DNA from 2 places in the Streptomyces solitudinis genome. Region 2 is predicted to be linked to the other one. Evidence: predicted binding sites of a transcription regulator. Region 2 holds the regulator's gene; the other holds the start of a gene.
The links. The regulator HspR, encoded in region 2, represses chaperone genes until heat shock. The targets are predictions, from matches to a motif close to TTGAGNNNNNNNNNCTCAA.
Positions count from the first base shown of each region.

Region 1: the regulator HspR is predicted to act here: its motif matches at 11,917-11,935, upstream of lon (endopeptidase La).

Region 1 covers NZ_JAZDCW010000002.1:361,457-376,079, forward strand. Annotated here, with positions in the region: gene V1J52_RS05260 (TetR/AcrR family transcriptional regulator) at 1-149, shown strand, start outside; gene V1J52_RS05265 (DUF8847 domain-containing protein) at 183-443, shown strand; gene V1J52_RS05270 (C40 family peptidase) at 591-1,898, shown strand; gene V1J52_RS05275 (styrene monooxygenase/indole monooxygenase family protein) at 1,888-3,120, opposite strand; gene V1J52_RS05280 (GTP-binding protein) at 3,185-3,808, opposite strand; gene V1J52_RS05285 (DUF742 domain-containing protein) at 3,915-4,340, opposite strand; gene V1J52_RS05290 (roadblock/LC7 domain-containing protein) at 4,337-4,816, opposite strand; gene V1J52_RS05295 (sensor histidine kinase) at 4,813-7,578, opposite strand; gene V1J52_RS05300 (hypothetical protein) at 7,928-8,725, shown strand; gene V1J52_RS05305 (MarR family winged helix-turn-helix transcriptional regulator) at 8,810-9,235, opposite strand; gene lon (endopeptidase La) at 9,426-11,894, opposite strand; gene V1J52_RS05315 (rhomboid-like protein) at 12,113-12,883, opposite strand; gene V1J52_RS05320 (response regulator transcription factor) at 13,292-14,059, shown strand; gene V1J52_RS05325 (HAMP domain-containing sensor histidine kinase) at 14,069-14,623, shown strand, end outside.
Region 2 covers NZ_JAZDCW010000006.1:138,058-152,680, reverse strand. Annotated here, with positions in the region: gene dnaK (molecular chaperone DnaK) at 158-2,017, shown strand; gene grpE (nucleotide exchange factor GrpE) at 2,014-2,715, shown strand; gene dnaJ (molecular chaperone DnaJ) at 2,800-3,975, shown strand; gene V1J52_RS17215 (heat shock protein transcriptional repressor HspR) at 3,977-4,438, shown strand; gene V1J52_RS17210 (SpoIIE family protein phosphatase) at 4,480-6,570, opposite strand; gene V1J52_RS17205 (trypsin-like serine peptidase) at 6,743-7,591, shown strand; gene clpB (ATP-dependent chaperone ClpB) at 7,845-10,439, shown strand; gene V1J52_RS17195 (YbjN domain-containing protein) at 10,534-11,070, shown strand; gene V1J52_RS17190 (AMIN-like domain-containing (lipo)protein) at 11,246-11,830, shown strand; gene V1J52_RS17185 (polyprenyl synthetase) at 12,035-12,319, shown strand; gene V1J52_RS17180 (polyprenyl synthetase family protein) at 12,300-13,364, shown strand; gene V1J52_RS17175 (oxygenase MpaB family protein) at 13,429-14,595, shown strand.

The DNA.
Region 1 (14,623 bases), on a different contig from region 2:
CCGCGCAGCTCACCGCCACCGCGGCGCGGGACGCCCAGTGCGCCGAGGTGGCGGCGCGGGCGCTCGGGCAGGAGGTGCGGGAGGGCCCGGTGGGGGAGCTGGCCCGCCGGGTCGTCCCCGTCGTGGCCGGGGCGGCGCACCTGCTGTGACGGCGGGCGCGCGGCCCGGGTGACACTGCCGGTATGAGAAGCGAAGAGACGGTGTTCGTGGGCGGTCCGATGGACGGGCGGGTCCTGGACGTGCTGCTGGGGGTGACGGGCAGGCCGCCGGGGCGGTACGAGATCCCGGTGCCCGATCCGGCGGGTGGCCCGCCGACCGTCCACGTGTACCGGCTGGAGGCCGCCGCGGTGTCGCGGCTGGGGATGCCGCGCGGCTGGCGGTACGTCCACGATCCCGAGGGGCGGCGGGGCGGCCCTCGGTGGCCCTGGCGCAGGCGCTCCTGACCGCCCGGAGCCCTGCCCGGCCCCTGGCCCGTGCCGTCCCGCGCCACCCGCACGGGTGGTGTTGCGCGGCTGCCTGGCCCACAACCGCACTGACAATATGCCCGCTCGCGGCTCCCGTCCCCTCCTCTGGTGCCCGGAGGTGATGTGGTGTCAGCGACGCTGAGACGAGGGGCCCGGCGCGCGGGTGCGGCGGCCGTGGTGGCGCTCGCCCTCGCCGTGCCGCCCGGTCCGCTGGCCTTCCCCGCGGGCGCCGCTCCGGACGCGCCGGGGGCGGGCCGGGACGACCGGCCCCCCGCCGTGCCGCCGGGCGCACCGGCCGACGACGCCCCGCCCGACGGCACACCGCCCGGCGGCGCCCCGGCCCACGCACCGCCCGACGGTGCGCCGGGCGGAGCCGCGCGGCCGGTCGGCGAGCTGCTGGCCGAGCTGCGCACCGTCTACCGGCAGGCCGGGGCCGCGACGGACGCCTACAACGCCGCGGACGAGGCCCTGCGCCTCCAGCAGGCCGAGGTGGACCGGCTGCAGGGGCGGCTGGACGGCGCCCGGGAACGGCTCGCGGCCGAGCGGCGCACGGCGGGGCGGCTCGCGCGGGAGCAGTACCGGGGCACGCTCGGGCTCACCCCCTACCTGCGGCTGCTGCTCAGCCGCGATCCGCAGGAGGCGTTCGACCGGCGCCACCTGCTCGCCCGCGCCGTCAGCGGCCAGGCGGCGACCGTGCGCCGGGTCTCGGACGGCGAACGGCTGCTGGACAGCACCGCCGGGCACGCCCGGCGCGCCCTGGACCGGCAGCGCGAGCTGGCCGAGCGGCGGGAGCGGCAGCGGGACGCGGTGCGGGAGCGGCTGGACGCCGTCGCGGGGCTGCTGGCGTCGCTGAGCGAGGCCGAGCTGGACGCCGTCCGGCGGCTGGAGAGCGCGCAGACGGAGCGTGCCCAGCGCGCGCTGCTGGCGCGCGGCGAGCTGGACCCGGAACGCGCGCCGTCGGCGCCGGGCGCGCGGGCGGTGCGCACGGCGCTGGCGCAGGTCGGCAAGCCCTACCGGTGGGGAGCGGAGGGGCCCGCGGCCTTCGACTGCTCGGGGCTGACGTCCCACGCCTGGGCGCGGGCGGACCGCGTCATCCCGCGCACCAGCCAGGAGCAGTGGCGCAGGCTGCCGCGCGTCGGCCTGGCCGACCTGCGCCCGGGTGACCTGGTGCTGTACTTCGACGACGCCACGCACGTCGCCCTGTACGTGGGGGACGCCAAGGTGGTGCAGGCGCCGCGGCCCGGCGCCGCCGTGAAGGTGTCGCCGATCGCCGCGAACCCGCTGCTGGGGGCGGTGCGCCCCGACCCGGACGCGCGCCCCCTGACCCGCTACGCGCCCCCGCCGCTGCCGGCGGGGGCGGCGGACGGCGACGACGCGGGGTACGGCCGGGCGTCGCCGCCCGCAGCGGCCGGTCCGGGAACCGTCAGCCGGTGACGGAGGCCAGGTAGGCCTCCGCCTTCTCCGGCTCGTAGAACCACTCCTCGAAGTCGGCCGGGTCGTTGAAGCCGTTGGCGAACCGGTCGGCGACGGGCTGGAGTCCGCCGCCGGCGCCGATCAGCTTCAGCACGTGCTCGGGCGGCGGTGCCAGCATCGCGTTCGTCCACTTGGTGACGTGCTGTGCGGTGTTCCAGTAGCGGTCGAAGGCGGACTGCATCCACGCCTCGTCGAACGGCTGGTCACCGCGCTCGACGATGGCGGCGAGGTAGGCGGCGGCGCACTTGGACGCCGAGTTGGAGCCCTGCCCGGTGACGGGGTCGTTGGCCACGACGACGTCCGCGACGCCGAGCACCGCCCCGCCGCCCGGCAGCCGTCCGACGGGCTTGCGGACGGTGGGGGCGTAGCGTCCGGCGAGCGTGCCGCCCGCGTCCGTCAGCTCCACGTGCCCGGCCCGCGCGTGCTCCCAGGGCGTGTACGTCGCCATCAGCTCCAGGGTGACCGCCAGGTGCTCGGCCGGGTCCTTGATGCCCCGGAAGACGTCCAGCGGGCCGCCGGGGACGCCCTCCCAGAACAGGATGTCGCACCGGCCGGAGAGCGTGAGGCTCGGCATGACGAACAGCTCGCCGACGCCGGGCACCAGGTTGCAGCGCACCGCCTCGGTGCCGGGGTGCTCGGGGCGGGGGCCGAGGCCGTGCACGTAGGAGACGGCGAGGGCGCGCTGCGGGGCGTCGTACGGGGAGCGGGCGGCGTCCCGGGCGAACATCGACACCAGTTCCCCCTTGCCCGCGGAGACGAGCACGAGGTCGTAGGTGCGGGCGAAGTAGTCCAGGTCGGAGACGGCGGCGCCGTGGATGACGAGCTGTCCGCCGCGCTGGGCGAAGGTCTCCATCCAGCCGGCCATCTTCAGCCGCTGGTCGACGGACTGGGCGTAGCCGTCCAGACGGCCCAGCCAGTCGATCGCGCGGGAGCTGTCGGGGGCGGCGACGGAGACGCCCAGGCCCTCGATGCGGGGGGCCTGGTTCTCCCAGAAGTTGATCTGGGTGTCGCGCTCGTGCTGGAGGGCCTGGTCGAACATGCACTGCGTGGACATGACCCGCCCGCCGCGGATCTCGTCGGCCGTGCGGTTGGACATGACCGTGACGTCGTAGCCCTGGGCCTGCAGGCCGAGCGCGAGCTGGAGCCCGGACTGGCCGGCTCCCACGATGAGTATTCTGCGCATGGGGGACTCTCCTCGTAACTCGTGCGCCGGCGTGCGGGACGTGGGATGCCTGGGCCGGGCGGCGTCAGGCGGGCGTCAGCTCGACCGCGTGGCCCACGAGGGCCGACAGGGACGCGACGACGCTCGGTGTGCGGCGCGCGTCCATGATGATCACCGGGACGCCGGCGGATATCGACAGGGCCTCGCGGACGTCCTCGGGCTCGTAGCGCTCGCTGCCCTCGAAGTGGTTCACCGCGACGACGTACGGCAGGCCGCAGCTCTCGAAGTAGTCGAGCGCGGGGAAGCAGTCCTCCAGGCGCCGGGTGTCGGCCATGACGACGGCGCCGATCGCGCCGCGCACGAGGTCGTCCCACATGAACCAGAAGCGCTGCTGGCCCGGCGTGCCGAAGAGGTAGAGCACGAGGCCGGCGTCGAGGGTGATGCGGCCGAAGTCCATGGCGACGGTGGTCGTGGTCTTCTCCGGGGTGGCCGCGAGGTCGTCGGTGTCCTCGCTGGCCTGGGTCATCACAGCCTCGGTGGTGAGGGGTTCGATCTCGGAGACGGAGCCGACGAAGGTCGTCTTGCCCACGCCGAAGCCGCCCGCGACGACGATCTTGGTGGCGATCGGTGCCCGGGTGGTGTCCTTCTGCCAGTCCTGGAGCGTTTCCGCGGGCTCGGCGACGGGGGCAGGCGCGGGGGGCGCGCTCATCGCGGTGGGTGCGGCGTGTGCGGTCGTCTCGGTGGTTCCGGTGGTTCCGGTGGTTCCGGTGATGGCAGTGGTTCCGGTGGTTCCGGTGGTTCCGGTGGTTTCGGTGTCAGAGCCTGCGAAGTCCACCCAGCACCCTTTCCAGTAGTGCGCGGTCGGGGCGTCCGGTCGTCTCCCGCCCGGTTCCGTAGACGCGGATGCGCCCCTGGTCGGCCAGGTCGCTGAGGAGGACCCGCACCACGCCGAGCGGCATCCGCAGCAGCGCGGCGATCTCGGCCACGGTCCGCATGCGGCGGCACAGCTCGATGATGGCGCGCATCTCGGGCATGACCCGGTCGCGCAGTCCGGCGCGGCCCAGCGGCGGCAGCTCGGGCGGCGCCTCGGGGCCCTCCAGGGCGGGAACGGCGGCCACGAAGGTCTCCACCAGGAGCACGTGGCCGAAGCGGGTGCGGCCGCCGGTGAGCGAGTAGGGGCGCACACGGGCGGGCTTGCGGTTCTCGGTCGCGCGCTGGGGCAGCGGGGAGTGCGACGTCACTGTTCCCCCTCCATCGACTTGCGCAGCTCGGTGCGGAGTTCGGGGGTGAGGACGTGCCCGGCCCGGCCCACGAAGAGGGCCATGTGGTAGCCGATGTCGTTCATGTCGCTGTCCGGGGCGGCGTGCACGCCGAGCAGCGAGCCGTCGCTGATGGCCATGACGAACATGCTGCCCTCGTCCATGGCGACCATCGTCTGCCGGACCCGGCCGCCCTCCATGAGCTTGGCCGCGCCCGTGGTCAGCGAGCCGAGGCCGGAGACGATCGTGGCGAGGTCGGCGCTCGATCCTCTCGGTCCCTGGCCGGTGTCCTCCGGGCCGGCGGTCTGCGCCGGGTCGGAGGACAGCAGCAGCAGGCCGTCGGAGGAGACGACGGCGACCGAGCGGATGCCGGGCACCTCCTCGACCAGGTTGGCGAGCAGCCAGCGCAGGTTGTCGGCCTCGCTGCTCGACGCGTGCGTGGTGGTGGACGCGTTCACTGACGTGCCTCCTCGGTGCCACCCATGTCGTCCGCCCCCGTCCGGTGTCCGTGCTCGTCCTGGCCGGCGCCGGGATCGGCGCCGGCGTTGGCGTCGGTGCCCGCCTCGGTGCCGGGCGGGACGTCGGCGGCGATCCGGGCCGCCGCCTCGCGCAGCCCCTCGCGGGCACCGCGCTGGAACCCGCCGAGCCGTTTGCGCAGTTCGTCGGCGTGCGAGACCCGGTCACGCGCCGGGCGCCGCTCGTCGTCCCCGGCCGTGGGGGCGGTGATGTGCGGGGTGCGCTTGGGCAGCCCCTTGTCGGTCAGCCGCCGCGGCGCGGCACCGGCCGCGTCGCCCTGGCCGGACGCCGGAGCGGGGGCCGGTGCGGCACGCGGTGCCGGGACGGCGTCGGGCGTCCGGCCGTGCTCGTCCGGCCCCGACGGCCGCACGGGGCCGGGCAGGGCCGGTCCGGTCGGGGCCGGTCCGGTCGGGGCCGGTCCGGTCGGGGCCCCGGCGGCGGACGGGGCGGCCGGGGGCACCGGCTCCCCAGCCAGCGCGGGTTCCGGGGCCACCGCGGGTTCCGGGGCCGCGGCCGGAGCGGGACGGGGGGCGGCGTGGCGGCCCCCTCGCGTCGGGAGCACGTTGGAGTTGGCCTCGGCCACCGACCCGGGCAGTCCGGGTGCGGACCCGGCTGCCACGTCGCCGCCCGCGCCCGCGCCCGGCGCCGGGCGGTCGGGCAGCAGCGCGCGCGGCAGGACCGCGACGGCCGCCACGCCGCCCTGCCGCTGCGGGCGCAGCTGGACGCGGATGCCGTGCCGGGCGGCGAGCCGCGCGACGACGTACAGTCCGAGCCCGAGCGCGTCCGGCCGCTCCGGCGAGGGCGGTGTCTGCGCACCGGGCTCACCGAGGCGTTCGTTCAGCTCGGCCAGCCGGTCGGCGGTCACGCCGATGCCCTCGTCCTGGACGGAGAGCATGACCTCGCCGTTCTCCAGCATCCAGCCCGAGAGCTGGACCTCGGCGTTGGGCGGGGAGAACGCGGTGGCGTTGTCGAGGAGTTCGGCGACGAGGTGGCTCACGTCGTCCGCCGCGAAACCGGCGACCTGGGCGTGCGGCGGCAGCGACGTCAGGTCCACCCGCTCGTAGCGCTCGATCTCGCTGACCGCCGCGCGCAGCACGTCCAGCAGCGGCACCGGCTGCGGGTGGTGGCCGGTGGCGTGCTCGGCCCCCGTGAGCAGCAGCAGGTTCTCGCCGTGGCGGCGCATGCGGGTGGCCATGTGGTCGAGCTTGAAGAGGGTGGCGAGCCGCTCCGGCTCGGCCTCCTTCTCCTCCATCGACTCGATGAGCGCGAGCTGCCGCTCGATCAGGCCGAGGCTGCGCCGCGCGAGCTGGACGAAGGTGCCGTGCACGGCGTCGTTGACGCCCTCGATCTCCCGGCCCAGCGCGGTCTGCTCGGCGCGGAGGCGTTCGCACTCGGCGGCCAGCCGGTCCCGGGCCGCGGCGCGCTCGGTGGCGTCGGCCTCGGCCCGTCCGGCCCGCTCCCCCGCCGCCGCGGCGGCCTCGCGCAGGGCGTTGACGGCCCGCACGACGTCGGCGAACTCGTCGTCGCGGCCGTTCCAGGCGACCGGCTGCTCGACGAGCGGGTCCGCGGCCACGCGCCGCGCGCCGCGCCGCACGGCGGCCAGCGGACGGGCCATCGAGCGGGCGGCGTGCACGCTGGCGCCCACCACCAGGAGCAGCGCAGCGCCGAGGAGGGCGATGCGGAGCTGGAGCGCGGTGACGTCGTCGTCGCGCAGCTGTTCGAGCCGGGCGAGTTCCGCCCCGGCCAGTGCGGACTGCACACCGCGCATGCGGTCGATGCGGGCGGTGAGGGTGGCGGCGACGTCGTCCGCGGCGGTGGCGAGTTCCCCGGCGTCCAGCCGGGGCGCGTCGGCGAGTGCGTCGAGGTGGCGTTCGGCGGCGGTGACGTCGGTCCCGTTGACGGTGCTGCCGTAGGACTCGCGGGTGCGCTCGGGGGCGAGCCGCTCGAAGTCGGCGAGCGCCGCCTCCTCGCGGGTGCGGGCGAGCTGGGCGGCCTGCGCCAGCCGGGTGTCGCCGTTCCCGGAGGCCAGCACCCCGAGCAGGAGGCCCCGGGTGGCGGAGGCGTGCTCCACGGCGCGGCCGAGGTAGGGCAGGGCGTGGGCGGTCCCGCCCGTGCCCGGCCCGTTCTCGCCGGGGGCGGGCGTCCCGGCGGCGCGGGCGGGCAGGGCGCGGGCGGTGTCCTCGGCGAGGGAGCCGAGCGCCTGGACGAGGCCGGTGTAGCCGGAGTACGCGGCGTGCGCGTCCTCGGTGCCGCCGCCGGCCGCGTCCGCCTGCTGGCGCAGCCGGGGCAGGCGGTCGAGGAGCAGGCGCACCGGCGCGGGCAGGACGGGGCGCAGCTCGGCGGCCTTGCGGTCGACGCGGGTGCGCTGGGCGGCGTCCGGGGCGGGCGTCGCGCCGGGGGCGGCGAGGGTGCGGACGGTGTCGTCCCGCTCGTCGGCGAGGGCGTGGGCCAGGGAGACGGCGCGCCGCGCGGTGTCGGCCCGCTCCACCAGGTCCTGGGACTCGGCCACGTCGGCGGTGCCCGTGACGACGCTGGGCGCTCCGGCTCCCAGGACGGCGACGGTGCACAGGGCGACCGAGGCCAGCAGCCGGTTGCGTACCTTGGCCCGGCGGCGCGGGGAACCCGCGGGGGAGGCGGCGGTCGCGGTGTCCTGCCCGCTGTGACGGCTGCCTCGAAGTCGCTTCTCGCCCACCCGCGCTCGCATTCTCCTTACCACCTTCCGGGGGCTGCCCGGTCGGCGACTCCTACGGTGCGGCAAGGACCGGCCGCGCCACCGTGACGGCACCCGACTGTTCCAGTGCCGGTTCGGGGCGGTCGGTCTTCCTCTGCCGCACCACTCGAAGGAGTGAACATCACTCAGGAGTGGCGGAACAACTCCGGTGCGCACGCGGGCCGTACCTCGCGGGAGCCCGGGGGTTGGAAAGGTCCGCCGGGCCGTGGCAGGATGCGCGCCCGCAGCTTCGCGGAGGGGGTGATTCCGGGTGAAACGGCCCGCCGCACCGGTGGCCGGGGCGGGTGCGGCCGTCCGGACGCCTCCCCGGCAGACTGACCCCATGCGCGTACAGACGGCCACCCGTCCGGGTACCCCCGGCGTCCCCAACGAGGACTGGGTTTCGACGACCTCACACCGTTCCGGGACGGGCGGTGCGCTGGTCGTCCTGGACGGTGTCACGCCGCCGCCCGGTGACGACGGGTGTGTGCACGGCGTGCCCTGGTACACCGCCCGGCTGGGTGCCGCGCTGCTCGAACTGTCCGCTTCGCGGCGGGATATGACGCTGACACAGTGCCTGGCGGAGGCGGTGGCCCGTACCGCCGCGGCACACCGGTCGACCTGTGACCTTTCTCACGTCCGGACGCCCCAGGCAACCGTCGTCGCGGCGCGGTGGGACGAGGAGGCGGTGGAGCACCTGGTGCTGTCGGACTCGGTCCTGCTGCTGGTCTCGCCGTCCGGCGCGGTCACGCCGGTGCTGGACGACCGGCTGGACGCGCTGCGGCCGGCCGTGCGGGAACTGCCGCGCGCCGAGCGGGTCGCGCGGATCGAGGCGCTGCGCAACGCCGAGGGCGGGTTCCACACCGCCGCCGCCGATCCGGCCGTCGCGGAACTGGCCGTCACCGGCACGACGCCGCGGGCCGCGGTGCGGTCGCTGGCCGCGCTGACGGACGGGGCGTCCCGCTGGACCGAGGTCTTCGGGCTGGGCGACTGGGCCGGGCTGTACGCGGTGCTGCGCGCGGAGGGCCCCGAGGCGCTCATCGGCCGGGTGCGGGACGCGGAGGCCGCCGACCCGTCCGGCACGGCGTACCCGCGGGGCAAGACGAGCGACGACGCGACGGCGGCCCTCGTGGAGTTCTGACGGCCCGCCCGCACCGGGCCGCCCGTACAGGGGCCCGCCCGCACCCGGGGGCCCGCCCGCACCGGGCCGCCCGCCGACGCCGCGTCAGTGCTCGGGGAGGTCCGGCGCGTTGAGTCGGTGCAGCAGGCGGGCCAGTTCCGCGATCTCCGCGCGGTCCCAGGCGGCGAGCTGGGCCACGTACCGCTCGCGCCGGGCGCCGCGCACCCGGGCGAACCGCCGGCGGCCCTCGTCGGTGAGCCGCACCAGCCAGGCCCGGCCGTCGGCCGGATCGGGGGCGCGGGTGAGCAGGCCGAGCGTCTCCAGGGCGCGGAGCTGGCGGCTCATGGTGGCCTTCCCGACACCGAAGTAGGCGGCGAGGTCGGTGGCGCGCTGCGGACCGGTGTCCTCCAGGCGCAGCATGAGCCCGTACGCGGCGGGCTCCAGGTCGGGGTGGACCGCGCGGGCGATCTCACCGGAGGACGCCCGGGCCCGGCGCAGGAAGACGGACAGCTCGCGTTCGAGGTCCAGCATCTCGGGGGCGGGCCCGTCGTCGTGCACGTCAGCACTCCTTCGGCGGTCGGTCCCCCGGTCCGCGGCCCGGACCGGTGCCGACCAGTATCGCGCAGCGGGCAGGGGGCCGCCCCGCCCCCCGGCGGGAGGGCCGGGGAACGGGGCGGCGGGTGCGCGGCCCCGACGGCGGGGGCGGGCGGGACCGCGCGGCTCAGGCGGCCAGCGGCAGCGTGCGGGTGTCCGCGGTCGCGGGGGCCAGGGCGAGGTCCAGCACCGCGCGGACGTCCGAGACCGGGTGCACGCTCAGGTCCGCCAGCACCTCCTCGGGCACGTCGTCCAGGTCCGGTTCGTTGCGCCCGGGGATGATCACGGTGGTGATCCCCGCGCGGTGTGCGGCCAGCAGCTTCTGCTTGACGCCGCCGATGGGGAGCACCCGGCCGGTCAGCGATACCTCGCCGGTCATCGCCACGTCGGGCCGCACCTGGCGCCCGCCGAGCAGCGAGGCGAGCGCGGTGATCATGGTGACGCCCGCGCTGGGCCCGTCCTTGGGCACGGCGCCCGCCGGGACGTGCAGGTGGACGCCCCGCTCCTTGAGGTCGCCGACCGGCAGCTCCAGCTCCGCGCCCCGCGAGCGCAGGTAGGACAGCGCGATCTGGCCGGACTCCTTCATGACGTCGCCGAGCTGGCCGGTGAGCGTGAGGCCCGCGCCGCCGGTCTCCGGGTCCGCCAGCGACGCCTCGACGTAGAGGACGTCGCCGCCGGCGCCGGTGACCGCGAGTCCGGTCGCCACGCCGGGCACCGCCGTGCGGCGCCCGGACGGGTCCTGTGCGGCCTCGGGCGTGTGGTGCGGACGTCCGAGCAGGGACCGCAGCCCGTCGGCGGACACGGTGACCGGCAGCCGCTCCTCGCCCAGTTCGGCGCGGGCGACGACCTTGCGCAGCAGCCGTGCCAGGTGCCGCTCCAGGGACCGCACCCCGGCCTCGCGGGTGTACTCGCCCGCCAGCTTGCGCAGGGCGTCCTCGGTGACGGTGACCTCCCGCGCGTCGAGTCCGGCCAGCTCCCGCTGCCGGGGCAGCAGGTGGTCGCGGGCGATGGTGACCTTCTCGTCCTCGGTGTAGCCGTCCAGGCGCACCAGGTCCATGCGGTCGAGCAGCGGCTGCGGGATGGCCTCCAGCACGTTCGCGGTGGCCAGGAAGACGACGTCGGACAGGTCGAGTTCGACTTCGAGGTAGTGGTCGCGGAAGGTGTGGTTCTGCGCCGGGTCCAGCACTTCGAGGAGCGCCGCCGAGGGGTCGCCCCGGAAGTCGGAGCCGACCTTGTCGATCTCGTCCAGCAGCACGACCGGGTTCATCGACCCGGCCTCCTTGACCGCCCGGACGATCCGGCCGGGCAGCGCGCCGACGTAGGTGCGCCGGTGGCCGCGGATCTCCGCCTCGTCCCGGACGCCGCCGAGCGCGACGCGGACGAACTTCCGGCCCATCGCGCGGGCGACGCTCTCGCCCAGGGACGTCTTGCCGACGCCGGGCGGACCGACGAGGGCCAGCACGGCCCCGCCCGCCTGCCTGCGCCCGTCCCCGGTCCCGTCCCCGGCCTCACCGGCGCCGGCACCGGCGGGCCCACCGGCCGGGCCACCGGCGGCGCCGCGGGCGGCGCGGCGGCTGCGGACGGCCAGGTACTCGGTGATGCGGTCCTTGACGTCGTCCAGGCCCGCGTGGTCGGCGTCCAGCACGGCACGGGCGGCCGGGATGTCGTAGGAGTCCTCGGTGCGCTCGTTCCACGGCAGTTCGAGCACGGTGTCCAGCCAGGTGCGCAGCCAGCCGCTCTCGGGGCTCTGGTCGGAGGCGCGTTCCAGCTTGTCGGCCTCCTTCTCCGCGGCCTTGCGCACGTCCTCGGGGAGGCGGGCGGCCGCGATGCGGGCACGGTAGTCCTCGCCGCCCTCCTCGCCGTCGCCGGTCAGCTCGGACAGCTCCTTGCGGACGGCGTCGAGCTGGCGGCGCAGCAGGAACTCCCGCTGCTGCCGGTCCACGCCGTCCTGGACGTCCTTGGCGATGGACTCCGCGACCTCCTCCTCCGCGAGGTGGTCGCTCAGCCAGGAGACGGCGAGCCTCAGCCGCTCGACCGGGTCGGTGGTCTCCAGCAGCCGCACGCGCTGGTCGACGGTGAGGAACGGCGAGTACCCGGCGTTGTCCGCCAGCGCCGCGACGCCGTCGATCTGCTGCACCCGGTCCACCACCTGCCAGGCGCCGCGCTTGCGCAGCCAGCTCGTGGTGAGCGCCTTGTACTTCTCGGCCAGTTCGGCGACCGCGCCGGGCAGCGGCTCGGGGACCTCCTCGGCGATCTCGGTGCCGGCCACCCACAGGGCGGCGCCGGGCCCGGAGGTGCCCGCCCCGATGCGGACGCGGCCCAGCCCCCGGATGAGGGCGCCCGGATCGCCGTCGGCGAGCCGGCCGACCTGTTCCACCCGGCCCAGCACGCCGACCGACGCGTACCGGCCGTCCACCCGTGGCACGAGCAGCACCCGCGGCTTGCCGCCCCCGGGAGCCACCGCGGACTGCGCGGCCTCGACGGCGGCGCGCACCTCGGACTCCGTCAGGTCCAGCGGGACGACCATGCCGGGGAGCACCACTTCGTCGTCGAGCGGCACCACGGGCAGCGTGAGCGTGTCCTGCGACAAAGCCATGACATCTCCCTCGACAAGCAACTTGAGTTAGTTGGACTCAACTACGTGCCGGGTTCAATGCCGGGGCGCGGGGAGTTGTTCCCGGGGCTCCGCGCCGTTCGCTGAGAGCGATCAGTTGCCGAAGCTGTGCACCCGTGCGCACCCGCCAGTGCGGAGGCGGGCGCGGCCTGGGGAGGCGGGCGCGGCCCGCGGAGGCGGGGGACGTCGTGCGGCGTGCGTCAGGGAACGGCGGGGCGCGGATGCGCGGCCGAGCCGGTGCGCTGGTAGCGGCGCAGCGGCGGCCACAGCGCGATACCGGTGAGGAGGGCCAGCAGGTGGCTCCAGTCGGTCACCGGGTCGGTGAGCGAGACGAGCTCCGCGACGACCACCGTGGTCACGGCGGCGAGCAGCAGCCAGCGCGCCCACACCACCCGCAGCACCCCGGCCAGCGCTCCGGCGCACGCCAGCACGCCGCAGGTGATGCCGTACTGCAACCGCGTCAGCGAGGACTCCGGCAGGTGTTCCAGGGCCACGGCCGCCGCCACCGTGAGCTGGGTGGCGAGCGTGGCCAGCACGTGCCCGGCGACGAAGACGACCGCCGTGCGCCAGCCGCCGACGCGGCGTTCGAGACCCGTCAGCGCGAGCACGAAGCCGAGGACGTAGGGCGACAGCAGCGCGCCCTGGTAGATCAGCGCGCTCGCCACGAGGACGAACAGCGGCTCCTTGGCCAGGTTCTGCACATCCGTGCTCGACCCGGCGAGCCAGCGGCTCACCGCGGCCGGGTCGCCGATCTCGGTGAGCACGGTGGTGACGGCCAGGAGCAGCAGGTAGCAGAACGTGAAGGGGGTGCCCTTGGGCGTCGGAAGCAGCCGCAGCAGGTGGACGTGCGGAGGCAGGTGCGGAGGCTCGCCGGGCCCCGCCGGGCCCGCCCCGCCGGCTCCGTGCGGCACGGCCCGGCCCGGACCCGCCGCGCGCTGGACGCGCGCCGCCGCACGTGCTGTCGTCCGCATGGCCCGGCTCCTTCCGTGTACGGGTGGCCTCACCCCGCTCCGCTCGGCCACGCCCGCGTTCCTCACCCGGCGCACCGGGTCCCGCGCCGCGCGCGGGCCGACTGGGGATCGTGCCCGCACAGACGTCCGGCACACGCCCTGGGCACCGTCAATGTCAGTGGTCGGGGCCACCCCTGTCAACCAGCCGGAGAGCATGCCAGCGTACGTCACCGCGCCCGCCGGCGCGCGGGCGCGGTGACGCGCCCGGGAAGCGGGCCGCCGGGCCCGTGCGCGCCGTCCCGCGCCCGCCGCGGAACGCGTCGTTCAGCCCCCGGCGCCCGGTCCGGGCCCGGCCATGGCCGGGCCCGCGCCCTCCCCTTACGCTGCTGCCACACAGGCAGTGGCCGGGCACAGGGGCAGGGCGGGCGTATGGAGTACAGGAACACGGTCCGGGACCAGGGCGGCACGGGCGCGGCGGCGGCCACCCCCGGCGCGCAGCGCCGGATTCTCGTCGTCGAGGACGACCCCACGATCGTGGAGGCGATCGCCGCCCGGCTGCGCGCCGAGGGGTTCGCCGTGCAGACCGCCGCCGACGGCCCCGCAGCGGTGGCCGCCGCCGAGAGCTGGCACCCCGAGCTGCTCGTCCTGGACGTGATGCTGCCCGGGTACGACGGCCTGGAGGTGTGCCGCAGGGTGCAGGCCAGGCGTCCCGTGCCGGTCCTGATGCTGACCGCCAGGGACGACGAGACGGACATGCTCGTCGGTCTCGGCGTGGGCGCGGACGACTACATGACCAAGCCGTTCTCCATGCGGGAGCTGGCCGCGCGCGTGCACGTCCTGCTGCGCCGCGTGGAGCGGGCCGCCCAGGCGGCCTCCGCGCCGCCGTCCGGCTCGCTGCGCCTGGGCGAACTGGAAATCGACCACGCGCAGCGCCGGGTCCGCGTCACCGGCCGCGACGTCCACCTGACGCCGACCGAGTTCGACCTCCTGGTGTGCCTGGCGGGCTCGCCCCGGGCCGTCCTGTCGCGCGAACAGCTCCTCGCGGAGGTGTGGGACTGGACGGACGCCTCCGGCACCCGCACAGTCGACAGCCACATCAAGGCGCTGCGCCGCAAGATCGGCGCCGAGCGCATCCGCACCGTGCACGGGGTCGGCTACGCGCTGGAGTCCCCGGCTCCGGCCGCCGACAGCGCCTGAGGCGCGGCCGTGGCCAAGGAGCGGACCTCACTGCGGGGGCGGATCTGGGCCTCCCTGCGCCCCGTGGACCCCTACCGGTCGGTCAAGGCGGCGCTGGGCGCGCTGGTGATCGTCTCGGTGGCGATCACCACGTTCCTGATCATCGTCGCCGTGAACGCCGCGATCGAGCTGCGGGTGATCGCCGTCTTCGCGGTGATCGCCTCGCTCCTCATCACGCAGTTCGTCGCGCACGGGCTGGTGGCGCCGCTGGACGAGATGACCCAGGCGGCGCGGGCGATGGCGCGCGGCGACTACGGGCGCCGGGTGCTGTTCGACCGGCGCGACGAGCTGGGCGAGCTGGGGGCGACGTTCAACCGCATGGCGGCCGACCTGGAGGCCGCCGACCGGCACCGCAAGGAGCTGGTGGCCAACGTCTCGCACGAGCTGCGCACCCCCATCGCGGCGCTGCGCGCGGTGCTGGAGAACGTGGTGGACGGCGTCTCGCGGGCCGACCCGGAGACGATGCGCACCGCGCTGCGGCAGACGGAGCGGCTCGGCGGCCTGGTGGAGCACCTCCTGGACCTC
Region 2 (14,623 bases):
GCCCAACGCCAGTCATGGGCGGCCCTCGTGGAGCAAGCGCTGCGCGTGCTCACGACAATAGACCTGAGTCTCCCCGGCTCACGTCTCTTGACGGCCGCGCGTCCGTCAGGCACCCTTGAGTCAGTAACACTCAATGTGAGCTGGAGGAGATCCCGAGATGGCACGTGCGGTCGGCATCGACCTGGGTACGACGAACTCCGTCGTCAGTGTGCTCGAAGGCGGTGAGCCCACCGTCATCACCAACGCCGAGGGCGCCAGGACCACGCCGTCCGTCGTCGCCTTCGCGAAGAACGGCGAGGTGCTGGTCGGCGAGGTCGCCAAGCGCCAGGCCGTCACCAACGTGGACCGGACGATCCGGTCGGTCAAGCGCCACATGGGCACCGACTGGAAGATCAACCTCGACGGCAAGGACTTCAACCCGCAGCAGATCAGCGCGTTCGTGCTGCAGAAGCTGAAGCGGGACGCCGAGGCGTACCTGGGCGAGAAGGTCACCGACGCGGTCATCACCGTCCCCGCGTACTTCAACGACCACGAGCGCCAGGCCACCAAGGAGGCCGGCGAGATCGCGGGCCTGAACGTCCTGCGCATCGTCAACGAGCCGACGGCCGCCGCCCTCGCCTACGGCATGGAGAAGGAAGACCAGACGATCCTGGTCTTCGACCTCGGCGGCGGCACCTTCGACGTCTCGCTGCTGGAGATCGGCGACGGCGTCGTCGAGGTGAAGGCCACCAACGGTGACAACCACCTCGGTGGTGACGACTGGGACCAGCGCATCGTCGAGTACCTCGTCAAGCAGTTCCAGTCCGGTCACGGCGTGGACCTCGCCAAGGACAAGATGGCGCTCCAGCGGCTGCGCGAGGCCGCCGAGAAGGCCAAGATCGAGCTGTCCTCGTCCACCGAGACGACGATCAACCTGCCCTACATCACCGCCTCCGCCGAGGGCCCGCTGCACCTCGACGAGAAGCTGACCCGGGCGCAGTTCCAGCAGCTCACCCAGGACCTCCTGGACCGCTGCAAGACCCCGTTCCACAACGTCATCAAGGACGCGGGCATCCAGCTCTCCGCGATCGACCACGTGGTCCTCGTCGGCGGCTCCACCCGCATGCCGGCCGTCGCCGAGCTGGTCAAGGAGCTGACCGGCGGCAAGGAGGCCAACAAGGGCGTCAACCCGGACGAGGTCGTCGCCATCGGCGCCTCGCTCCAGGCGGGCGTGCTCAAGGGCGAGGTCAAGGACGTCCTCCTGCTGGACGTCACCCCGCTGTCCCTCGGCATCGAGACCAAGGGCGGCATCATGACCAAGCTCATCGAGCGCAACACCACGATCCCGACCAAGCGCTCGGAGATCTTCACCACGGCCGAGGACAACCAGCCGTCCGTGCAGATCCAGGTCTACCAGGGCGAGCGCGAGATCGCGGCGTACAACAAGAAGCTCGGGATGTTCGAGCTGACCGGGCTGCCCCCGGCGCCGCGCGGCGTCCCGCAGGTCGAGGTCACCTTCGACATCGACGCCAACGGCATCATGCACGTCTCCGCCAAGGACCTCGGTACCGGCAAGGAACAGCGCATGACCGTCACCGGCGGCTCCGCGCTGCCGAAGGACGACATCGAGCGCATGATGCGCGACGCCGAGCAGTACGCCGAGGAGGACACCAAGCGCCGCGAGGCCGCGGAGACGCGCAACCAGGCCGAGCAGCTGGTGTACACGACCGAGAAGTTCCTCCAGGAGAACGAGGACAAGGTCCCGGCCGACACCAAGGGCGAGGTCGAGGAGGCGGTGTCCGACCTCAAGGAGAAGCTGAAGGGCGAGGACACCTCCGCGATCCGCGAGGCCACCGAGAAGGTCGCGGCCACCAGCCAGAAGCTGGGCCAGGCCCTCTACGCCGACGCCCAGGCCCAGCAGGCCGCCGCCGGCGCCGAGGGCGGGGCCGGCCAGGCCGGCGCCGCGCAGGGTGACGACGACGTGGTCGACGCCGAGATCGTGGACGACGAGAAGGACAAGCGAGGAGGTGCAGCGTGACGGAGGAGACCCCGGGCTTCGAGAAGGACGAGCCCGAAGTCCCCGCCGACGCTCCCGCATCGCCCGAGGAGGCCGTGGCAGCCGGTGCCGGGTCCGCCGACCAGGCGGACCCGGCCGCCGGGGCCGCCGACTCCGAGGAGCAGGACGTCCCGGCTCCGCAGGACGCCGGGAGCACGGCCCAGGGCGCGGCGCTGACCGCGCAGCTCGACCAGGCCAGGACGGCGCTGAACGAGCGCACCCAGGACCTCCAGCGCCTCCAGGCGGAGTTCGCCAACTACCGCCGCCGGGTGGAGCGGGACCGCGTCGCGGTCAAGGAGGTCGCGGTCTCCAACGTGCTGACCGACCTGCTGCCGGTGCTGGACGACATCGGCCGCGCCCGGGAGCACGGCGAACTGGTCGGCGGCTTCAAGTCGGTGGCCGAGTCGCTGGAGACGGTCGTCGCCAAGATGGGCCTGCACCAGTTCGGCAAGGAGGGCGAGCCCTTCGACCCGACGGTCCACGAGGCGCTGATGCACTCGTACTCGCCCGACGTCACCGAGACGACGTGCGTGCAGATCCTCCAGCCGGGGTATCGCATCGGCGAGCGCACGATCCGCCCCGCGCGGGTCGGCGTCGCCGAGCCCCAGCCCGGCGCGCAGGGCACGGGTGACGAGAAGGCGGCGACGGACGAGGAGAGCGGTGGCCCGGACGAGGGCTGACGTGTGGAGCCAGTGCCCCCGGGCGGGCCGCGCGGCGCGGCCCGCCCGGGCGGCGGCAGGACGAGGGAAGGAGGGACGCCGCCGATGAGTCTCAGCAGGGAAGTGCTGGAGAAGGACCTCTACAAGGTCCTCGGTGTCCCCAAGGACGCCACCGAGGCGGAGATCAAGAAGGCGTACCGGAAGCTCGCCCGCGAGTACCACCCGGACGCCAACACGGGCGACGCCCGCGCCGAGGAGCGCTTCAAGGAGGTCGGCGAGGCCAACGACGTCCTCTCCGACGCCAAGCAGCGCAAGGAGTACGACGAGGCGCGCGCCCTCCTGGGCTCCGGCGGGTTCCGGCCCGGCCCCGGCGGCGGCAACTTCAACTTCGACCTGGGTGACATCTTCGGCGGCACCCAGGGCGGCGGCACCGCGGCGGGCGGCTTCGGCGGCGGCCTCGGCGACGTCTTCGGCGGCCTGTTCAACCGGGGCGGCACCACCGGTGCGCGCACCCAGCCGCGCCGCGGCCAGGACGTCGAGTCGGAGGTGACGCTCAGCTTCACCGAGGCCGTGGACGGCGCCACCGTCCCGCTGCGGATGTCCAGTAGCGCCGCGTGCCGGACGTGCGCGGGCACCGGCGACAAGAACGGCACGCCCAGGGTGTGCCCGACGTGCGTCGGCACCGGGCAGGTCAGCCGGGGCGGCGGTGGCGGGTTCTCGCTCACCGACCCGTGCCTGGACTGCCGGGGCCGCGGCCTCATCGCCGAGGACCCGTGCGAGGTGTGCCGGGGCAGCGGCCGGGCGACGAGTTCGCGCACCATGCAGGTCCGCATCCCGGCGGGCGTCTCCGACGGGCAGCGCATCCGGCTGCGCGGCAAGGGCGCGCCGGGCGAGCGCGGCGGCCCGAACGGGGACCTCTACGTCGTCGTGCACGTCGACGCGCACCCGGTGTTCGGGCGGCGCGGCGACAACCTGACGGTGACCGTGCCCGTCACCTTCACGGAGGCGGCGCTCGGCGGGGAGATCAGCGTCCCGACGCTCGGCGGCCCCCCGGTCAAGCTCAGGCTGCCGCCCGGCACCCCGGGCGGACGCACACTGCGGGCGCGCGGCAAGGGCGCCGTGCGCAAGGACGGCACGCGCGGGGACCTCCTGGTCACCGTGGAGGTGGCCGTGCCCGGCGAGTTGAACGAGAAGGCAGTCGAGGCCCTGGAGTCCTACCGCGACGCGATGGCGGGGGAGGACCCACGGGCGGCGCTGTTCCAGGCCGCGAAGGGAGACTGAGGTGGACGGCCGAGGTGCACGCAGGAACAACCCGTACGAGCTGACCGACGAGTCGCCGGTCTACGTCATCTCGGTCGCCGCCCAGCTCTCCGGGCTGCATCCGCAGACGCTGCGCCAGTACGACCGCCTCGGCCTGGTCTCCCCCGACCGCACGGCCGGGCGGGGCCGCCGCTACTCGGCGCGCGACATCCAGCTGCTGCGCGAGGTGCAGCGGCTCAGCCAGGACGAGGGCATCAACCTCGCCGGGATCAAGCGGATCATCGAGCTGGAGAACCAGGTGGCGGCGCTCCAGTCCCGCGTCGCCGAACTCCAGCAGGCGCTGGAGGGCGCCGCGGTGACCATGCGCCAGCGCGAGGCGCAGGTGCACGCGTCCTACCGCCGCGACCTCGTGCGCTACCAGGACGTGCAGCAGTCCAGCGCCCTCGTCGTCTGGCGCCCCGGCGGCCCCGGGCCCCGCGGGTAGCCGTATCCGCTGGGGGCGCGTCCCGCGGACGCGCGCCACCGTCAGCGCACGCGGGCGACGAGCAGGGCGGCGTCGTCGTGGTCGTCCTGCTCGTCGCGCCCGCGCAGGTGGTCCAGCAGCCGGTCGCAGGTCTCCTCCAGCGGCCGGTCCTCGCCCTCCAGCACCGCCAGCAGCGCCTGGAGCCGGACGTCGATGTCCTCGTCGCGCCGCTCCACCAGCCCGTCGGTGTACAGCACGAGCCGGTCGCCGGGGGCCAGCTCCACGGTGACGGACCGGAACACGGTCCCGCCGACGCCCAGCGGCGCGCCGGTCGGCAGGTCGAGCAGCTCGGGCCGCCGCCCGTGCCGGACGACGGCCGGCGGCAGGTGCCCCGCGTTGGCGACGCAGCAGGCGCCGCTGTGCGGGTCGTAGAGGGCGTAGACGCAGGTGGCGATGTAGTTGTCGATGCCGGTGGTGATGCGGTCGAGGTGCCGGAGCAGCTCGGCCGGGTCGAGGTCCAGCTCCGCGAGCGTCTGCGTGGCGGTGCGCAGCCGTCCCATCGTCGTCGCGGCGTTGATGCCGCTGCCCATCACGTCGCCCACGATCAGGGCCGTCCGGTCGCGGCTGAGCGGCAGCGTGTCGAACCAGTCGCCGCCCACCTCGCTCACGGCCTCGGCCGGCTGGTAGCGGGAGGCCACGTCCAGGCCGTACAGGTGCGGCGGGTGCTGCGGCAGCAGGCTGCGCTGGAGGGTCAGCGCGGTGTCGCGCTGCCGCTCGTACCAGCGGGCGTTGTCGATGCAGACGGCCGCGCGGGCGGCCAGCTCGCAGGCCAGCGCCACGTCCTCCTCGTCGAACGGCAGCGGGTTGCGGGCCCGCTTGAGGTCCAGGGCGCCCAGCACCTCCCCGCGGGCGATCAGCGGCACCGCCAGGTAGGAGTGGACGCCGGCCCGGGCCAGCAGGCCGGCGGAGTCCGGGCCGCGGGCGATGCGGGCCAGGTCGGCGTCCGTCGTGCGGGCGACCAGCACCGGGCGCCCGGTCCGCACGCAGCGCGTGACCAGGCGGTCCGCGCCGTAGCGGGCCGACTCGCCGGGCGGGTCGGCGGCCCGTGCCGCGTCCGTCGGATGGCCGACGCCCAGGGCCAGCGCCCGGAAGACGGCCGGTCCGTCCGGCGCCGGTGTGCTGCGGCGGCCCGCCAGGACGGCGTCCAGCACGTCGACGGCCGCCACGTCGGCCAGCTCGGGCACGGCCACGTCCGCCAGCTCCCTCGCCGTCTGTGCCAGGTCCAGCGTGGTGCCGATCCGCACGGAGGCGTCCGCGACGACGGCCAGCCGGTGCCGGGCGCGCTCGGCCTCCAGGCCGGCCCGGTGCCGGTCGGTGACGTCCACCACGGAGGTGGCGAGGCCCAGCACCCGCCCGCCCGCGTCCTCCAGCCGGTGCAGTGACACCGACCACGCGCGCTCCTCGTGCTGGTCGGTGGGCATACGCCCGATCGTGTACTTGTCCAGCACCGGTTCACCGGTCTCCAGCACCCGGCGCATGGCCCGCTCGGCGCTGTCGCTGTGCAGGAACGGCAGGATGTCCCGCACCCGCCGGCCCAGGTGCGCGTCGGCGGGGATGCCGCTGATCCGCTCCAGCGCCGGGTTGACGGCGACGTAGCGCAGGTCGGTGTCCATGATCGCCAGACCGATCGGGGACTGCTCCACCAGCCGCACGGACAGCGCGAGGTCCCGTTCCACGCGGCGCAGCGTGGGCTGGTCCGTGGCCAGGCTCAGCGCGTAGGCGTCACCGCCGTCGTCCAGCAGCCGCATGTTGCGGAACTCCAGCAGCCGCACCCCGCCGTCCTTGTGCAGGGCGGGGAAGGTGCCCTCCCAGCTGCCGCGCTCGTCCGCCATCAGTTCGGCGAACAGCCGCAGCACCAGGTGGTAGTGCTCCTCGGGCACGAGGAGGCGGGCCCCGTACCGGCCGAGCGCCTCTTCCGCCGGGTACCCGAGCAGCGCCTCGGCCTGCGGGCTCCAGAAGACGATGCGCCCCCGGTCGTCGAGGACGAACGTGGCCACGCCCAGCACGTCGAGCAGCCCGCCGGGCCGGGCCGGACCGGCGTGCGGGCCGCCCGCCGGGCCGGACCCGGACCACGTGCCGTCGGTACCGCTCATCCCCGCCCTCCTTCCGCGCGCAGGGCGCTTCCATCATGACCCCGCACGCCGCCGCCCCGCAGCCCCGCGCCCCCGGGTGGCCGCACGGCCGGGTGACCGCGCCCCCGGGCGGCGGTCATCCGCTCGGCCGCCTGCGGTGGCCCTGCGGAGGGCGGGCCCGCACGGTGGGGTGATGGAGCACATACGGACGGCGACGGCCGCGCTCGCCACCACCCTGACGGCCGTGGCGCTGGCCGGGGCCACCGGCCCGGCGCAGCGGGAGGACGGCGGGCCCGGCGCCCAGGGCGGCCCCTGGGCGGGCGGCAGCGTCACCACCGTGGGGAAGCTGGTGACGGACCTGGGGGACGGGCGGACCGGCGTCTGCTCCGGCGCCATAGTGGACTCCCCGAGCGGCAGCGTCATAGCGACCGCCGCGCACTGCCTGACCTCGCCCGACCGCCCGGACCGGCCGCGGGCGGCGTGGTTCGCGCCGGGGTACGAGGCCGGGCCCGGCGCCGGGTCCGGGGCGCTCGGCGCCGAGGGCGCGATGGAGCACGGGTGGAAGGTCGTCTCCTACCACGTCCCGCCCGGCTGGGACGTGAACCGGCCGCTGGAGGACATCCTCCCGCACGACTACGCGTTCGTGACGGTGGAGAAGAAGCAGGGGCGCAGCGTCCAGGAGGAGTTCGGGGCCAACCGGCTGGACTTCGCGCCGGTGGACCCCGGCTCGCCCGTCCTGCCGATGGGGTACCCGGCCGCGCCGCCCTACGACGGCCTGCGGCTCGTCCACTGCTCGGGCCGGGCGGAGCTGCTGACCGCGCGCACCGCGCACGCGGCGAACGTCGGCGGCCTGCTCCTGGCGCCGTGCCGGCTCACCCAGGGTGCCAGCGGCGGCCCCTGGCTCCAGGACTTCGACGCCGCCTCCGGTTCCGGCACGGTCGTGGGCGTGATGTCCGTGGGCAGCGGCGACGGGCAGGTCCTCGGCCGTCCGTTCCCCGCGGCCACCGGCCGCGCGCTGTACGCCGAAGCCACCGCGGTCTGACCCGCGCGTCCCGGCTTTCGGCCCGGCGCGGCCGCCCGCCCGCCCCCAGCCCTCCTCCGGCCCGGCCCCCGCCCGTCCCCGCTCCCGCCCCGGGCCCGCCGCCGCCAGCCCGTCTCGGCCCGGCCCCGACCCTGCGCACGGGGGCCGAACCTGCTTGAGTGGCTTCCGCTCAAGTTTGTGTACCCTAGAGGAGTCAGGGCGCTCTGGAAGGCGCCCTCGTGGTCCGTCGGACGGTTCGAGGAGGAGACACCGCGTGGAAGCCGAGCTGACCAACAAGAGCCGGGACGCGATCAGCGCGGCCCACGACCGCGCCCTCGCCGACGGGCACCCCGACATCACCCCCGCCCACCTGCTCCTCACCCTGCTGGAGGGCGAGGACAACGACAACATCCAGGACCTGCTCGCCTCCGCCGAGGCGGACCAGGCCGCGCTGCGCTCCGGCGCCGAGCAGCTCCTCGCCGCCCTGCCCGTGGTGCAGGGCGCCACCGTGGCCAAGCCGCAGCCCAACCGGGAGCTGCTGGCCGTCATCGCCGACGCGAGCCGGCGGGCCAGGGAACTGGGAGACGCCTACGTCTCCACCGAGCACCTGCTCATCGGCCTCGCCGCGAAGGGCGGACAGGCCGGGGCGCTGCTGGAACGCCAGGGCGCCGGGGACCGGAAGCTGCTGGACGCCTTCACCCGGGCGCGCGGGGGGCGCCGTATCACCACGGCCGACCCCGAGGGCACCTACAAGGCACTGGAGAAGTTCGGCACCGACCTCACCGCCGCCGCCCGCGACGGCAAGCTGGACCCGGTCATCGGGCGGGACCAGGAGATCCGCCGCGTCGTGCAGGTGCTCTCGCGCCGCACCAAGAACAACCCCGTCCTCATCGGCGAGCCCGGCGTCGGCAAGACCGCCGTCGTCGAGGGGCTGGCCCAGCGCATCGTCAAGGGTGACGTGCCCGAGTCGCTGCGCGACAAGCGCCTGGTCTCCCTGGACCTGGGCGCGATGATCGCCGGGGCGAAGTACCGGGGCGAGTTCGAGGAGCGGCTGAAGACGGTCCTGGCCGAGATCCGGGACAGCGAGGGCCGGATTGTCACGTTCATCGACGAACTGCACACCGTCGTCGGCGCGGGCGCCGGCGGCGACTCGGCGATGGACGCGGGCAACATGCTCAAGCCCATGCTGGCGCGCGGCGAACTGCGCATGGTCGGCGCGACGACCCTGGACGAGTACCGCGAGCGCATCGAGAAGGACCCGGCGCTGGAACGCCGCTTCCAGCAGGTGCTCGTCGCCGAGCCCACCGTCGAGGACTCCGTGGCGATCCTGCGCGGGCTCAAGGGCCGCTACGAGGCGCACCACAAGGTGCAGATCGCCGACAGCGCGCTGGTGGCCGCCGCGTCCCTGTCCGACCGCTACATCACCTCCCGCTTCCTCCCGGACAAGGCCATCGACCTGGTGGACGAGGCGGCCTCCCGGCTGCGCATGGAGATCGACTCCTCGCCCGTGGAGGTGGACGAACTCCAGCGCTCGGTGGACCGGATGCGCATGGAGGAACTGGCGCTGGCCACCGAGTCCGACCCGGCCTCGGTCGAACGGCTGGCCCGGCTGCGCCGCGACCTGGCGGACCGCGAGGAGGACCTGCGGCGCCTCACCGCCCGCTGGGAGAAGGAGAAGCAGGCGCTCAACGCGCTCGGCGAGCTGAAGGAGCGGCTCGACGAGCTGCGCGGCCAGGCCGAACGCGCCGAACGGGACGGCGACTTCGACACCGCGTCCAAGCTGCTCTACGGCGAGATCCCGGCCGTCGAACGCCGCCTGGAGGAGGCCGCCCGCGCCGAGGCCGAGCAGGGGGCCGCCAAGGACTCCATGGTCAAGGAGGAGGTCGGCCCCGACGACATCGCCGATGTCGTCGCCTCCTGGACGGGCATCCCCGCCGGCCGCCTGCTGGAGGGGGAGACGCAGAAGCTGCTGCGCATGGAGGACGAACTCGGCCGGCGCCTCATCGGCCAGCACGAGGCCGTCCGCGCCGTCTCGGACGCGGTGCGCCGCACCCGGGCGGGCATCGCCGACCCGGACCGGCCCACCGGCTCGTTCCTCTTCCTCGGCCCCACCGGCGTCGGCAAGACGGAACTGGCCAAGGCCCTCGCCGACTTCCTCTTCGACGACGAGCGGGCCATGATCCGCCTCGACATGAGCGAGTACGGCGAGAAGCACTCGGTGTCCCGCCTCGTCGGCGCCCCGCCCGGGTACGTCGGCTACGAGGAGGGCGGCCAGCTCACCGAGGCGGTCCGGCGGCGTCCCTACGCCGTCGTGCTGCTGGACGAGGTGGAGAAGGCGCACCACGACGTCTTCGACATCCTGCTCCAGGTCCTCGACGACGGGCGGCTCACCGACGGGCAGGGCCGTACGGTGGACTTCCGCAACACCATCCTCATCCTCACCTCCAACCTGGGCAGCCAGCACCTCATGGACCCCCTCGCCAAGCCCGAGGAGCGGCGCGAGAAGGTCCTCGCCGCGGTGCGGGCCGCCTTCCGGCCGGAGTTCCTGAACCGGCTGGACGACCTGGTCGTCTTCTCCGCCCTCAGCGGGGACGAGCTGGAGCGCATCGCGCAGCTCCAGATCGACGGCCTCCAGCGGCGCCTGGCCGAACGGCGGCTTACGCTGGAGGTGACCGAGGCCGCCCGGCACTGGCTGGCGGTCGAGGGGAACGACCCGGCCTACGGTGCCCGTCCGCTGCGCCGCCTGGTGCAGACGGCGATCGGCGACCCGCTGGCCCGGGAGATCCTGGCCGGCGAGGTGCGCGACGGCGACACCGTCCAGGTCGACGTGTCCGGTGACGGGCTGCTCGTCGGGCCCGTGACCGGCTGACCGCGCCGCCCCGGCCGGGACGCGCCCGGCCGGGTTGCGGAACCCGGCCGTCCGTGGGGGAGGATGGCCGGAGCCGTACGAAGGGAACACCTACGTGAGCATCGACCCGTCCTCGATCCCGAATTTCGGGGGCCAGCAGCCCGAGCAGCCGCAGGGTGGTCCGCAGGGGCCGATCGTCCCGGACCAGGACCTGGTCAAGCAGCTGCTCGACCAGATGGAGCTCAAGTACGTCGTCGACGACGAGGGTGACCTCGCGGCGCCGTGGGAGGAGTTCCGGACGTACTTCATGTTCCGGGGTGAGAAGGAGCAGCGGGTCTTCTCGGTCCGTACGTTCTACGACCGGCCGCACTCGATCGACGACAAGGTCAAGATCCTGGAGTCGATCGACGACTGGAACCGCCGCACCCTGTGGCCGAAGCTCTACACGCACACCCACGACGACGGCACCGTGCGCCTCATCGGCGAGGCGCAGATGCTGATCGGCACCGGCGTCTCGCTGGAGCACTTCGTCTCCAGCACGGTCAGCTGGGTGCGGGCGTCCATCGAGTTCGACAAGTGGCTCGTGGACGCGCTCGGCCTGGAGAAGGACGCCGAGACCAACCCGGAGGGGCCGGAGGGCACCGAGAGCTGAACCGGTACCCGCGGCGTCCGCGACACGAACGACGGCCCCGAGCGCACCCACCGCCCGGGGCCGTCGCCGTGCCCGCACCCGGCACGGGGGTCCGGCAAGCGGTGCGGATACGGTTCTCCGCAGCCAGAACCGCCCGTCCCGCCCGGGCGGGCGCCCGCCCGGACCCTGGAGCCGCATGCGCCGCCGGAAGATCCTGCCCGCCCTCACGCTCGCCGCGCTGGCGCCACTGGCCGCCACGGCGTGCGGCGGCGGTGGCCCGGACGCGGCCGCCTCCGCCGCCCCGAGGCCGCCGCAGTCCCCGGCCGCCTCCGCCGCGCCGCCGTCCCCGAGCGCGGAGCCGTTCGGCACGGGCGAGCGGTCCGGACCGGCCGACGGCGCCGCGATGACCCCTCCGGTGATCGAGGACGTCCGCGTCGGCACCCGCGAGGGGCACGACCGCGTCACCCTCACCTTCGCCGAGGGCACCCCGGCCTACATCGCGCACCTCATGGACCCGCTCAGCCACGGCGGCCGGGGCGACGTCACCCCCCTGCCCGGCGAGCACAGCCTGAAGCTCGTCCTGGTCGGCATGGGACCGGCGGCCGAGGTCCCGGCCACCGGGACGACCCCCACCGTCCGCGCCGTCGAGGGCCTCGGCGTCTTCGAGGGGGAACTCGGCGCCGGCATCGGCGTCGACACGTCCGACGGCGCCCCGCCCGCCTTCCGCGTCACCACCGAAGCCGACCAGCTCCACGTCGACATCGCCCACTCCGCCCCCTGATCCACCCGCCCGCGGCGGGGCGGGGCGGGCTCCGGTGGTGGCGTGGGGACTCCAGTGCGACTAGTCATCCGATCGGTGTTATCCGCTCCGGCGTGGGCGGGGCCCCGGCAGACTCGCGTCAGGACGGCGGGACCGCGGGCCGCGCGCCACGGGACGGCGCGCCGGTGACGGCCGGACCGGCCCGCCTCCGGGAGGAGGGTGGCGATGACGGAGCGGCACGACCGGGGGTCCGGCCCCCGGAAGGACGACGCGGTGCTGCTGGTGGCGGGGGTGGCCGACCTGGCGGTCAGCGGCCTGAGCGCGGCCCTGGGCGGGCTGCGCGGCCTCCTCGGCCGCGCGGACCTCGCCGACCTGGCCGGTGAGGGGCGCCAGGACGTCAGGGCACGGGGGCGGCTGGCCCTGGACCGCCTGAACGCCTTCGCCCCGGCGCACCTGGAGGTGCTCGCCCAGCACGCGGCGGCCCGGCGGGATGACCGTGCCGGGGGGTGACGCCGGGCCGGACCACGCCCTGCGGGCCCGGGTGGACGCGGTGCTGGGCCGCTTCGTGGACGAGGAGGTCTCCCACTTCGCGGCCATCGACGCCGACCTCGCGCCCGTCGCCGCGCAGCTCCGCACCGCCACCGCCCACGGCAAGCGGCTGCGCGCGGCGTTCTGCTACTGGGGCTGGCGCGCGGCCGGGCAGCCCGACAGCGACGCCCTGGTCCGGGCGGCGGCGGCGATGGAACTGGTGCACGCCGCGGCCGTCGTCCACGACGACCTGATCGACCGGAGCCCCGTGCGGCACGGCCTCCCCACGGCGCACCGGGCGCTGCGCCCCGCCGTCGCGGACGGCCCGCGTCCGGCGGACGCCGCCCACTCCCTGGCGGTCCTGGTCGGCGACCTGCTGATGGCGTGGGCCGGGCAGTTGTTCGCCGCGTGCGGCCTGCCCGCCGCCTACCTCGCCAGGGGCCGTCCGCTGTGGGCCGTGCTGGCCCGGGAGCTGGTGGCCGGGGAGTGCCTGGAGATCCTGCGGACCGGCTCCCGTCCGGACACCGCCGCGTCCCTCCAGGTCGTCCGCTACAAGACGGCCAAGTACACCGTCGAGCACCCGCTGCTGATGGGGGGCGCGCTGGCCGGTGCCTCCACCGGGCTGCGGGGGCTGCTCAGCGCCTACGGGCTCCCCCTCGGCGAGGCGTTCCAGTTGCGGGACGACCTGCTGGGGATCTTCGGGGATCCGGAGCGCACCGGCAAGGCGAACGCGGACGACATCGCCGCCCACCGGCCCACCGCCCTGCTGGCGCAGACCTGGCAGGCCGCCTCCGCCGCCGAACGCGGCGACCTGCGGCGGCTGCTGGGCCGCCGCCGCCCGGAGCCGCGGGACGTGGACCGGGTGCGGGAGATCATGCGCCGCACCGGGGCGGTGGAGCGCGTCGAGCACATGATCACCGAGCGGGTCCGCACCGCCACCGGCCTCCTGGAGCGGGAGCGGCTGCCCGCCGGTGCCGCCGACGCCCTCACCCGCCTGGCGCGGACGGCGACCGTCCGCTCGCGCTGACCCCGCCGCCCGCGCCCAGGCCCTGCCCGTCCGCTGCACCCTCCCACCCATCCGAGGAGCCCCGATGACCGCCCCTACCGAGGAGTCGCTGGACGCCCTGCGGCACAGCGGCGACGAACTGGCCGACGCCACCGTGGAGACGCTGTTCGAGCGCGGTGAGGTGGGCACGTTCAACACCCTCATGCGCTACGTCTCCACCGTCGGCCAGGAGCTGCCCGACGGACTGCCGGAGGTGGCCCGCGCGTACCTGCACGAGACGAGCAGCCCGCCGTCCTGGGTCGACTGGGGCGAGATGGAGCGGGCCCGGCTCTTCTTCATCGACAACAACGTCCACATCTCCACCGCGCTCTCCTTCGCGGCCATGCCCGCCTGCTACGTGGTGCCGCGCGTCGCCCGGCTGCTGTCCGCGACCCACTCGCTGAAGTACCCCTCAAAACGCATGGCGGAGACCGGGCAGTTCACCGTCTACCTCATGCAGCCGGACGCCTTCGAGGCGGGCAGCCGGTTCGTCCCGGCCGCGCAGAAGGTCCGCCTGCTGCACGCCTCCGTCCGCTACCACCTGCGCCGCGAGGGACGCTGGGACGTCGAGTCCCTGGGCACGCCGATCTGCCAGGAGGACATGATCGGCGGCCAGACGATCTTCTCGATCCAGGTGCTGGACGCCCTGCACCGGCTCGGCGTGCACATGAGCGAGGAAGGGGCCGAGTCCTACCACTACGCCTGGCGGGTCGTGGGCGCCATGCTCGGCGTCGACCAGCGGCACGGGCCGCGTGACCTCCAGGAGGCCCGCCGGTTCTCCGACCGCTACATGACCCGCAACATGGGGCCGAGCGAGGAGGGCGCCCACCTCACCCGCCAGCTCATCGACCTGTACGAGGAGGTCGTCCCCGGCACCTTCTTCGACCCCGTCGTCTCCGCCCTGATCCGCTACCTCATCGGTGACACCTGCGCCGACTGGCTCCAGGTGCCGCGGACGTCCTGGGACACCGTCGTGCGGGCCGCTCCGGCCCTGCTGAACGTCCTGGAGACGGTGGAGGACCGCTCGGCGGTGGGTGCCTGGGCGCTGGACCGGCTCGGCCACCTGACGACGCGGCTCGAACTCAGCTCCCTCACCCGGGGCCGCGTCATGCACTACGCCATCCCCGAGGAGCTGAAGAAGGATTTCGGCGTGTCCTCCACCGTGTCCCCGGGCTCCCGCTGGACGCCGCCCGGCCCGGCCCTCGGGGGCTGAGGGTGAAGCTCTGAGCTTGCTCAAGTGT